Regions from separate parts of the Nocardia sp. NPDC050710 genome, predicted to be linked through region 2. Evidence: riboswitches for the same ligand, from Rfam matches in the RefSeq annotation. Region 2 holds a riboswitch; the other holds the start of a gene.

Region 1 (6,027 bases), on a different contig from region 2:
AACGTAATACGACAGGCCCGCGCCATTGCTCCGTGGGGTCCACAGCAGATGGTGCATGCCCTCCTCGGCCCGTTCGGAGGTGCACAGCCGCGGCCGGACCTCGGCGAAGTACGCGCGCACGGCGTCGCGGGAGCGCGGCACATCCTCGGGCTTACAGGTCTGCAACTCGGCCGCGATCGCGCACTCGGCCCAGTAGCGGGTCTCCTCCTTCGGGCTGAGTGGCCCGGGGCCGAAGACTTCGTAGGCCTTCAGCACCGAATGCCAGCCGGTGATGTGGATCCACAGCTGGGTCTCCGGGCTGTTCGCGCTGTAGCGCCTGCCGCTGATCGGTTCGATGCCGGTCATCGGGGCGTGCACCCGCATCAGATGCTCGGCGGCCTGGATCGCGGTGCGGCCGTCGGCGATCGCGGCGAGCAGGAAGTAGGAGAAGGTGTGGTCGAGCCGGGCGCGCGGATCGGAGTAGATCCCGCGCGAATCCGCCACCGCGGCGGTCAGGAACGGGTCGAAGTGTTCGAGCACCACCGCGCGCTGGAAACCGATCACCGCGGACGGCGCGGTCCAGATCTTCCAGCTCGGGGAATCCGGGCCGAAGAAGCCGTAGTCGTCCCGGCGCAGCGTGGTCGGATCGAAGGTCATCACATGCTCCTGTGCAGGTGTACGGGGCCGGTCGGCGCACGATCGACAGTGGCACCCGTCGGCGGTGAATACAACGCAACCGTAGCAATTGGTGATGATCAATACAACGGCTGCGTAGGATTTGCGATGGACGGATTCGGTATCCGCGGCCGCGGCTGTCAGGATGGACCGATGGAGGTGAGACGGCCGTGACCACATCGCGCACCCCGCCGGACCGGCCGCGACGGCGTTATGCGCCGCGTCTGCCGCCGCAGGAGCGCCGGGAACAGCTGCTCGACGCCGCCTATACCGTGCTGGGTCGAGTGGAATTGCACGAGCTGAGCATGGAGGCGGTCGCGCAGGAAGCGGGTGTCGGCAAGCCGGTGCTCTACACCGTCTTCAAGACTCGCGCCGAATTGGTTGCGGCACTGCTGGATCGGGAGCAGCAGCGGGGGCTGGAACAGGTCGCTGAAACGCTACCGACCGATCTGATGGGCGCCGACCCGGTGGTTGCGGCATCGGCGACGATCGAGGCATTCGTCGGTGTGGCGCTGGAGAATCCGACCCGCTGGCGGCTCATCCTCGCCGCCCCGGATCGCGCCCCCGGCGAATACCGTGAGGCGCTGGGTAATTCGCGCGCCAGTATCTTCGATCAGGCCGAGGCGCTGGTGCGGATGGGTATCGCGGTACAGCCGCGGTGGGCCGGAATGGATTCCGCGCTGCTGACCAACTCACTGCTGACCATCGCCGAAATGCTGGGCAGGCTCGCGATCAACGAACCCGGGGAATACCCGCGCGAACGCATCGAAGGGTTCGTCAGCACCGTGGTGCAGCTGCTGGTCGGTCCGTCGGCCGGGTAGGGACGCGAGCGGCCGTCGAACGGTTGTCGCTCAGCGATGTTCGCGGGCCAGCCGCATGGTTTCGATCAGCAGTTTGGACACCGCCGCCGCCTCGGTCAGGAACCCGTCGTGCCCGTCCCTGGAGTGCACGACCTCCAGCCTCTCGCACCCCGGCAGCCCGTCGGCGAGCTCCTGCTGCGTGCGCAACGGGTACAGCCGGTCGGAGTCCACGCCGCCCACCACGCACGGCACCGTGGTGGCGGCCAGCGCCGCCGCGACACCGCCGCGACCGCGACCGATATCGTGCCGGTTCATCGCCTCGGTGAGTAGCACGTAGGTGGCCGGATCGAAACGGCCGCAAAGCTTTTCGGCCTGGTGGTCCAGGTAGCTCTGGACCGCGTAGCGGCCGCCTCGCCACGGATCCTCCTCGCCCTGCGCGTGGTTCTCGAAGCGGTGGTCCAGTTCGGCCTCGGTGCGGTAGGTCAGGTGCGCGATGCGCCGCGCGATGCCCATGCCCGCCATGGGGGCACGGTCGGTGTCGTGGTAATTGCCGCCCTGCCAGTCCGGATCGGACTGGATAGCGGCGATCTGGGTGGTCTGGGTGCCGATCTGGTCGGCGGTGGCGCGCGCACCGACCGCGAGCACCAGCGCCGCCGCGACCCGCTCCGGGGCGCCGACCATCCACTCCAGCACCCGCATACCGCCCATCGACCCGCCGACCACCGCGGCCAGCCGGTCGATGCCGAGCAACCGCATCAAAGCGATCTCCGCGGTCACCTGATCGCGGATGGAGATCTCCGGGAACCTCGGGCCCCACGGCTTGCCGTCCGGCGCCAGCGACGACGGCCCGGTGCTGCCCTTACAGCCGCCGAGCACATTGGTCGCGATCACACACCACTCGTCGGTATCCACCGGCGCACCGGGGCCGACCATGCCGTCCCACCAGCCGGGCAGCGGGTGGATGTCGTCGGGCTCCCCGACCACGTGCGAGTCACCGGTCAGCGCGTGCTCGACCAGCACCACATTGTCCAACGTGGGGGAGAGCTCGCCCCAGCGCTGCACCGCGAGGTGCGCGTCGGGGACGACCGCGCCATTCTCCAGCAGCACATCCCCGATCGCGATCATGCCCAGCCGCCCGTCCGGCGGTGGCAGTAATGCCACCCCGGTCGCTGGGCGGGCGGTGCTCCGCTCGGTGCTCACGGTCACGTCGTCGCCGCCGCGAAACCGGCCCGCAGATCGGCCAGAATGTCGTCGATTCCCTCGATGCCGACGGCCAGCCTGATCAGCCCCGGCGTGACCCCGGAGGCCGCCTGCTCCTCGGGTGTCAGCTGTGAGTGCGTCGTCGACGCCGGGTGGATCACGAGAGAACGCACATCCCCGATGTTAGCGACATGGCTGTGCAGGGCTAACGCGTCCACGAACTTCTTGCCCGCATCGACGCCGCCGCGCAGTTCGAACGCGACGATCGCGCCCGCGCCCTTCGGCGCCAGCTCCTTGGCGCGCTCGTACCATGGCGACGTGGGCAGTCCCGCGTAGAAGACCGCCTCGACATCCGGGTGGTTCGCGAGGAACTCGGCCACCGCCTCGGCGTTGGAGACATGCCGCTCCAGCCGCAGGCTCAGCGTCTCGATGCCCTGCGCGATCAGGAACGCGTTGAACGGCGAGACCGCGGCGCCCAGATCGCGCAGCAACTGCACCCGGGCCTTCAGGGCGTAGGCGGGCGCGCCGAGATCGGCGAAGACGGCGCCGTGGTAGCTCGGGTCCGGGGTGGTGAAGCCGGGGAAGCGGGATTCGCCGTTCGCGTCGCGCACCGTCCAGTCGAAGCTGCCGCCGTCCACGATCACGCCCGCGACCGCGGCGCCGTGCCCGCCCAGGTACTTGGTCGCCGAGTGCACGACGATATCGGCGCCGTGCGCCAGCGGCTGAATCAGATACGGGGTGGCGACGGTGTTGTCCACGATCAGCGGCAGCCCGGCCGCGTGCGCGACCTCGGCGATGCCGCGGATATCGAAGACGGCGCTGCTCGGATTGGCGATGGTCTCGCCGTAGAAGGCCTTGGTATTCGGCTGGATCGCGGCGCGCCACTGCTCCGGATCGCCCGGGTCCTCGACGAAGGAGACCTCGATGCCCAGCTTGGGCAACGAGTAGTGGAAGAGGTTGTAGGTGCCGCCGTAGAGGTGCGGGCTGGAGACGATGTGGTCGCCCGCCGCGGCCAGGTTGAGGATCGCGTAGGTTTCCGCGGCCTGCCCGGAGGCCAGCAGCAGCGCCGCCACACCGCCTTCCAGGGCGGCGATGCGCTGTTCCACCACGTCCTGGGTGGGGTTCATGATCCGGGTATAGATATTGCCCGGCTCGGCCAGCCCGAACAGCGCCGCGGCGTGATCGGTGTCGCGGAACGCGTACGAGGTGGTCTGGTAGATGGGCAGGGCCCTGGCGCCGGTGCTCTGATCCGGGGACTGGCCCGCGTGCACCTGCTTGGTCTCGAAAGACCAGGTGGCCGGATCGATCTCGGACGCGATGGGGTCACTCATGTCGTGCTCCAAAAGGGGGTTGTTCGCCGGACAGACTGTCTTATCTGGATGCGGGCGACGGACAACAAGACATTTCGGGATCCTCCTGAACAGCGCGCTTGCTCTCGGCCTTCGAGAGCCCGGTCATCACCCGGAGCACCCCACCGCAGCTGGAGGGTTGCCGACCAGCGAGCCGGGGCTTGGCGCTGGCACTCATGACCTGACGACATGGTAGCTGGAGCTAGGCCGACGCCCGAAATTTCGTTGGCAATGTCACGTGGACTCGGTGCGCAGCGGTGTGTCGCAGATGCGGCGGAGCTCGGTGAACGCGGTGAGTACCGCCGTGCGTGCGGCGCGCGCCGCGGTCCGGGGGTCGCTGTTGACGATCACTTCCTCCGAGTCCGCCATCGCGACATGACACAGCATCTGCCAGGTCGCTACCACCAGCCGGACCGGGAGGGCATCGGGTGTGTTGCCGGTGCGTTCGGCGAGGGCGGAGCTGATCGCGGCGGTCTTGGACTCGCCGTATTCGAGGGCGCGGGCGTTGACCGCCGGGCTGCTGCGGACGATCCGCTGCATCTGCTGGAACTGATGGAACGAGATGGTGTCGTGGCCGCTGGCGGCCAGGTCGATCATGTAAAGGAAGGCATTGCACAGCGCGTGCAGATCGTTTTCGACGCCGGACTGCTCCCGCAGCGCCTCGGCGACCGCCCTGCCGAAGTCCTCGGTCGGCCCGAGGACGATGTCTTCTTTGGTCTCGAAGTATCGGTTCACCGTGCGTGGCGAGACGTCGGCGGTATTGGCGATCTGCTCGACGGTCGTCGCCTCGAAGCCCTGTGTATCGCACAGGTCCAGCGCCACCTCGATGATCCGCGCGCGGGTCTGCTGCTTCTTGCGCTCGCGCAGGCCCGTGGGCTGGTCGGCGCGCCCGCCAGTGGCCGGGCAGGTCACGAGGGTGTCGGCTCCGGCTTCCGCGTCGATCGGCGTCGATGAGTCGAGCATCTTCACACTCTATCGCAACCTGCTGTTTTCATGTCCCTAACCGACAAATGTCTGAGTGCGACATTTTTCTCTTGACGCCAATTGTCTGAGAGTGACAGGATTGGCCCACTTGATCCGAAAGCCCAGTACTTCGAATGAGGAGACCGATATGACCGACACCGCTGTAGCGGTCGACGCACTGGAGAAACCGGGCGGCTCGTCCCGCTGGCTGGCCCTGGCCGTAATCGCGTCGGCCCAGCTCATGGTGGTTCTGGATGCCACCATCGTGACCATCGCGCTGCCCTTCGCACAACGTGATCTCGCTATCAGCGAGGGCAATACGCAATGGGTGCTCACCGCCTACACGCTGATCTTCGGCGGATTGCTGCTCCTCGGCGGCCGCATGGCGGACTACCTGGGCCGTCGCCGCATCTTCATGATCGGCCTGATCGGCTTCGCCGCGGCCTCCGCGCTGGCCGGTCTCGCGCAGAACGGGGCCCAGCTGTTCGCGGGCCGCGGCCTGCAGGGCGCCTTCGCCGCACTGCTCGCACCCGCCGCGCTGTCGCTGCTCTCGGTCACCTTCACCGAGGCGCGTGAACGGGCCACGGCCTTCTCCGTCTTCGCGGGCATCTCGGCCGGTGGCGCCGCGATCGGCCTGATCGCGGGCGGTGCGCTCACCGAATACGCCTCGTGGCGCTGGACACTGCTGGTGAACACCCCGATCGCGATCCTCGCGCTGGTCGGCGCACTGGCCTTCGTGATCAGGGATGTGCCCGCCCCACGCACCGGCGGCTACGACGTACCCGGCGCGGTCACCGTGACCCTCGGCTTGGTCTCCATCGTGTACGGCTTCAGCCGCGCCGCCGAGCACGGCTGGACCTCCGGCAGCACCCTCGGGCTGCTCGCCGCCGGTGTCGCGCTGCTCGCCGTATTCGTCGTCATCGAGCAGCGCTCGACGAATCCGTTGTTGCCGCTGCGCATTCCGGGTGAGATCAATCGGGGTGGCGCGCTGCTCGCGGCACTGCTGATCCCGATCGCGATGTTCGCCATGTTCTTGTTCCTCAGCTTCTACTTCCAGAACA
Region 2 (6,027 bases):
TGCCGGTGCCGTCGAGCTGGGTGCGCTCGGTGCGCAGGCCGACGACCTTGCCGTTCTCGTCGCCGACGATTTCGGCGGGCGATTCGAAGAAGTGCAGGTACAGCTTGTGCGGCCGGTTGCCCTGGTCGCGGATCGCCCACTGCTCCAGCGTGTTGGCGACCATATCGACCTGTTTGGAGTGGCGGCGCGCGGCCTCGGAGCCCTCGTCGTAGTCGATGTCCTCGGGGTCGACGATGACCTCGATGGTCGGGGAGTGGTCGAGTTCGCGGAGTTCGAGGGGGGTGAACTTGGCCTGGGCGGGGCCGCGGCGTCCGAAGACGTGGACCTCGATGGCCTTGTTGTCCTTGAGTCCCTTGTAGACGTTCGGCGGGATCTCGGTCGGCAGCAGTTCGTCACCGGTCTTGGCCAGCACGCGGGCCACGTCGAGCGCGACATTGCCGACCCCGAGGACCGCGACCTTCTCCGCGTCCAGCGGCCAGCTGCGCGGCACATCGGGGTGTCCGTCGTACCAGGACACGAAGTCCGCGGCGCCGTAGGAGCCGTCCAGGCCGATGCCGGGGATATCCAGTGCGCGGTCGGCGTTGGCGCCGGTGGAGAAGATCACCGCGTCGTAGAAGCGACGCAGGTCGTCGAGGGTGATATCGGTGCCGTAGTCGATATTGCCGAGCAGGCGCACCTGCTCCTTGTCGAGCACCTTGTGCAGGGCGGTGATGATGCCCTTGATCCGCGGGTGGTCAGGTGCCACGCCGTAGCGGATCAGCCCGAAGGGTGCGGGCATGCGCTCGTACAGGTCGATGCTCACCTCGGCGTCGGACTTCATCAACGCGTCGGCGGCGTAGATACCGGCCGGTCCCGCGCCCACGATCGCAATGCGGAGCGGGCGGGCCGCCGCGGTGTGAGCGTCAGGCCCGGAGGAGGCAGCCTGCGTCACCACGGAGGGGCCGGGAACACCGCTCGTTGATGCTGCACTCTGTTCGGTCATCTCTTACGCGCACCTTATGGTCGAGAATTAATGGCGTCAGTTTTAGCTTAGGCTAAGCTGACGCGCCGCTTGCTTGCACCTCGCGATGCGGACGCTGGTGCTGCTGGCTCGTGGCTACACGGCCCCCAGGTCGCTACGACGGTGAGCTGTCGAATGGCTATGACAGCAGGTCGCATTCTCGCGATTCTATCGGTGGCGCGGCGAGCGACCTATCAGGGTGCCGTGAGCTGGGTGGATGCTATGCCTCCCAGCGGTGATGGCCAGCCCGCTCACATCATTATCGAGGGACCGTCCGGTCCGCGTTATCGCGCGGGCGTGGCGGTCCCGCCGCGCGAGACGGGGGTCGGCGTCGGATAACCACGCCGACCAGGGATCATCGGTATATGACCGAGCAGCGGCCCGACCCCGAGGGCGACGAAGCGATCGTGGTCGACCAGACCGATAAGCGCACCATGGTGCCGTTCATCGCGGCGGCGATTTTCGCCGCGATCGTGCTCGTCGCGATCGTGGCGGGCGGGCTGCTCTCGCCCGCTGAGAAAAATGTCACAGAAGCCGACCGGATCGCGGCGGCCGCGCGCAACTACGCGCAAGCGCGTGCGAACAGCGATCTCATGCCGCCGCCGGGCGCGGCCTGCGCGAGTTTCGACGAGAGCAAGTCGCCGCTGGCGGCTCAGTTCGGCACGGCGGCAACCGGAAAGTCCATCGAGGTCATTGAAATCGAGAATCCGACCGTCAACGGCGATCGGGCGAAGGCGACGGTGACCACCAAGGTCGATGGCCGCGAAGCGACCGCGACCTGGAACTTCACCCGGTCCGGCGATAAGTGGCTGGTCTGCGACTGACCGTCCGCGTGTCGCGAACCGATGTTTGACAGGGTGGCCGTCGCCCAGGCAATCTCAGTCCGTAGGTCATGAGAACCAGCGTCAAGCCCCGGCTGGCTGGTCGGCAACCCTCCTCCGCGGTGGGGTGCTCCGGGTGACGACCTGGCCGCGCACCGAACACAGGTGCGGCAAGTGCGGATTCACAGGAGGTTCGACATGAGTTATGCCGGTGACATCACCCCGCAGCAGGCGTGGGACATATTGCGGGACAACCCGGAAGCCGTATTGGTGGATGTGCGTACCGAGGCGGAATGGCGCTTCGTCGGCGTACCGGATACGAGCTCGATCGAGCGGCCGACCGTGCTGATCGAATGGGTCGACAGCAATGGCGCGCGCAACGCCGAGTTCGCCGATCAGCTGGGCAAGGCGCTCGACGGCCGCGGCCCGGAGGCGCCCGTCGTCTTCCTGTGTCGCTCCGGTCAGCGTTCGGCGCATGCGGCGACCGTCGCCACCCAGCTCGGCATCGCCCCGTCCTACAACGTGCTCGAGGGTTTCGAAGGCGCGCTCGACGCGTTCGGCCATCGCGGTAGTGAAGGGTGGCGTGCCCTCGGACTGCCCTGGCGGCAGTCGTGATCACCGGCGGCGCCTTCGACAAGCCGCTGCCGGAGGGCGTCGGCCCCGCGACCCTCGGTGTCCGCGGCGGTCTGCGGCGCTCCGGTTTCGAGGAGACCTCCGAAGCCCTGTATCTGACTTCCGGTTTCGTCTACGAAAGCGCCGAGGCGGCCGAGGCCGCGTTCACCGGCGAGGTCGAGCACTTCGTCTACTCCCGTTACGGCAACCCGACGGTGGCCATGTTCGAGGAGCGGATACGCCTGCTCGACGGCGCCGAAGCGTGTTTCGCGACCGCGAGCGGTATGTCGGCGGTATTCACCGCGCTCGGCGCACTGCTGGGCGCCGGCGATCGACTTGTGGCCGCGCGCAGCCTCTTCGGCTCCTGCTTCGTGGTGTGCAATGAGATCCTGCCGCGCTGGGGTGTGGAGACCGTCTTCGTCGACGGTGACGATCTGGACCAGTGGGAGCAGGCGCTGTCGGTGCCGACCCAGGCCGTTTTCTTCGAGACACCGGCCAATCCGATGCAGACCCTGGTCGACGTGCGCAAGGTCAGCGAGCTGGCGCACGCGGCGGGCGCGAAAGTGGTGCTGGACAACGTCTTCGCGACCCCGCTGTTGCAAAAGGGCTTCGATCTCGGCGCCGACGTGCTCGTCTACTCGGGCACCAAGCACATCGACGGTCAGGGCCGGGTGCTCGGCGGCGCCATTCTCGGCGCGCGGGACTACATCGACGGTCCGGTGAAAAACCTGATGCGCCATACCGGTCCGGCGCTGAGCCCGTTCAATGCGTGGACGCTGCTCAAGGGTCTGGAGACGATGCCGCTGCGGGTGCGGCACTCCACCGCGTCCGCGCTGAAGATCGCCCGGTTCCTGGAGGGCAACGATTCGGTCGGCTGGGTGCGTTACCCGTACCTGGAATCGCATCCGCAGTACGATCTGGCGACCAGTCAGATGAGCGGCGGCGGCACCGTGGTCACCTTCGAGCTCAACGCTCCCGCCGACGAGGCGAAGAAGCGGGCCTTCGAGGTGCTCAACCGGCTGCGGATCATCGACATCTCCAATAACCTCGGTGACTCCAAAACCCTGATCACCCACCCCGCCACCACAACTCACCGTGCCATGGGCCCGGAGGGGCGCGCCACGATCGGCCTGTCCGACGGTGTCCTCCGGATCTCCGTGGGTCTGGAAGATGTCGAGGATCTGCTCGGCGATCTCGACCACGCCCTGCGCTGAGATGCCGATGGCCGGGTCGCTCGACCCGGCCACGCCTTCCCGAGATGTGCAAAGCCCCCACCCTCGCCCGAAATCGGTTGGCGTGGGGCCTTTTTCGTACCCGGATTCAGCCGAGCGAGCGCAACCGCGGGCCGAGATCGCGCTCGAACAGCTCGAGGAAGCGCCGCTGATCATGGCCGGGGGCATGGAAGACCAGGTGGTTCAGCCCGGCATCCAGATACGGCTTGATCTGAGCGACGGCCTCGTCGGGATCGCTGGCGACGATCCAGCGCTTGGCGATCTGCTCGATGGGCAGCGCGTCGGCGGCGGCCTCCATTTCGATCGGATCGGTAATGCTGTGCTTCTGCTCCGGGGTCAGTGAGAGCGGGGCCCAGAAGCGCGTATTCTCCAGCGCCAGTTCGGGATCGGTGTCATAGGAGATCTTGATCTCGATCATCCGATCGAGATCGTCGACGCTGCGCCCGGCCTTGGCGGCGCCCTCCGCCACCGCGGGCATCAGCTTCTCGGTGTAGAGGTCCATACCCTTGCCCGAGGTGCAGATGAATCCGTCACCCGCGCGGCCGGCGTACCTGGCCACCAGCGGGCCGCCCGCGGCGATGTAGATCGGGATGCCGCCCTTGGGCACGTCGTAGATGGAGGCGCCGACGGTCTTGTAGTACTGGCCCTCGAAATCGGTGCGCTCACCGGTCCACAGGGCGCGCATCAGGTCGACCGCCTCGCGCAGCCGGGCGAAACGCTCCTTGAATTCCGGCCATTCCCCGGTGTATCCGGTGGCGATCTCGTTGAGCGCCTCACCGGTGCCGACGCCGAGCATGATCCGTTCCGGGTACAGACACCCCATGGTCGCGAAGGCCTGCGCGATCACGGCGGGGTTGTAGCGGAAGGTCGGGGTCAGCACCGAGGTGCCGAGTTGGATGCGTTCGGTGCGCTCGCCCACCGCGGCCATCCAGGCCAGCGAGAACGGGGCGTGCCCGCCCTTGTGCCGCCATGGCTGGAAATGGTCGCTCACCGTCGCGCTGTCGAGTCCGTGTTCCTCGGCGAGTACCGCGATGTCGACCAGCTCACGCGGCCCGAATTGTTCCGCCGACGCCTTGTATCCGAGTTTGAGACCACCCATATGTGCGCCACTCCTGTCGCTTCGCTGCCACGCGTCCGGTGCGGGAATTCCGCACGCGGGTTCGGCCGCAGGCGTGCCGCGGACCTGTCCCGCTACAACCGCCGGGAGCGCGCGGGCGTTCCCGCGCCGGCGTCGCATACGGCCGACTTCGACCATAGTCAGCGGGGTCCGGCGGTGTGCGCTGGGTCGCATCGCACGGCACATCGCCCGCCGGGCCCGCCCGGGTAGCCGATAATTGACCGGTGACCGCAGACGACGAGCCGATCCTGTCCTACCTCACCGATATGGACGGAGTGCTGGTGCACGAGGACCACCTGGTTCCGGGCGCCGATCAATTCCTGGCCGAGCTGCGGGCCAAGGAAATCCCATTCCTGGTACTGACCAACAACTCGATCCGCACCCCGCGGGATCTCCAGGCCCGGTTGCGGCATACCGGCCTGGATATCCCGGAGGCGGCGATCTGGACTTCGGCGCTGGCCACCGCGACCTTCCTGAACGACCAGCGCCCGAACGGGACCGCCTACGTGGTCGGCGAATCCGGGCTGACCACAGCGCTGCACGAAATCGGCTATGTCCTCACCGACAGCGACCCCGACTATGTGGTGCTCGGCGAGACCCGCACCTACTCCTTCGAAGCCATCACCACCGCGATCCGGCTGGTGGAGCGCGGCGCCCGCTTCATCGCCACCAATCCGGACGCGACCGGTCCGTCCCGGGAGGGCCTGCTACCCGCGACCGGTTCGGTGGCCGCGCTGATCACCCGCGCGACCGGGCGAGAGCCCTACTACGTCGGTAAGCCGAATCCGCTGATGATGCGTTCGGCGCTGCGCCGCATCGGCGCCCACTCCCAATCCACCGTGATGATCGGTGACCGGATGGATACCGATGTGGTCTCCGGACTGGAGGCGGGTATGCGGACCATCCTGGTCACCACCGGCATCTCCACCCGGGCGTCTGTCGAGCAGTACCCGTACCGGCCGACGCTGGTGCTCGACTCGGTCGCCGATCTGGTCGGGCGGACCACCAAGCCGTTCGACTAGATCGACGCGGCGGACTGCCCTGTTCGACAGGCGGTCTCGCGCGGTTCGGATTCAGTCCGTGTTGCCGGTGAGCGCGTCGAGCGCGGCAGCGAGGTCGGTGAGCGCGGTGACGATCTCCGCCAGGCGATCCGGGCCGAGTTCGGTGGCGAGCCGGTCGGCGAGCACAGCGTGACGCGGGTTGATGCGCGCGATCGCCGCGCGACCGGAGTCGGTCGCCGCGACC

What was found. Region 2 has a riboswitch for S-adenosylmethionine ahead of AB0H61_RS19500 (rhodanese-like domain-containing protein). Riboswitches for the same ligand answer to the same signal wherever they lie in the genome.
Region 1: another riboswitch for S-adenosylmethionine. It lies ahead of AB0H61_RS07320 (bifunctional o-acetylhomoserine/o-acetylserine sulfhydrylase); the one in region 2 lies ahead of AB0H61_RS19500 (rhodanese-like domain-containing protein).

What each region holds. Positions count from the first base shown of each region.
Region 1 covers NZ_JBFAHV010000002.1:349,252-355,278, forward strand. The annotation lists gene AB0H61_RS07305 (oxygenase MpaB family protein) at 1-636, opposite strand, end outside; gene AB0H61_RS07310 (TetR/AcrR family transcriptional regulator) at 825-1,475, shown strand; gene AB0H61_RS07315 (homoserine O-acetyltransferase) at 1,506-2,660, opposite strand; gene AB0H61_RS07320 (bifunctional o-acetylhomoserine/o-acetylserine sulfhydrylase) at 2,657-3,985, opposite strand; SAM riboswitch class IV at 4,075-4,185, opposite strand; gene AB0H61_RS07325 (helix-turn-helix domain-containing protein) at 4,238-4,966, opposite strand; gene AB0H61_RS07330 (MFS transporter) at 5,115-6,027, shown strand, end outside.
Region 2 covers NZ_JBFAHV010000010.1:134,340-140,366, reverse strand. The annotation lists gene AB0H61_RS19510 (FAD-dependent oxidoreductase) at 1-982, opposite strand, end outside; gene AB0H61_RS19505 (hypothetical protein) at 1,366-1,824, shown strand; SAM riboswitch class IV at 1,889-2,004, shown strand; gene AB0H61_RS19500 (rhodanese-like domain-containing protein) at 2,020-2,436, shown strand; gene AB0H61_RS19495 (O-succinylhomoserine sulfhydrylase) at 2,433-3,647, shown strand; gene fgd (glucose-6-phosphate dehydrogenase (coenzyme-F420)) at 3,754-4,764, opposite strand; gene AB0H61_RS19485 (HAD-IIA family hydrolase) at 5,007-5,804, shown strand; gene AB0H61_RS19480 (MarR family transcriptional regulator) at 5,856-6,027, opposite strand, start outside.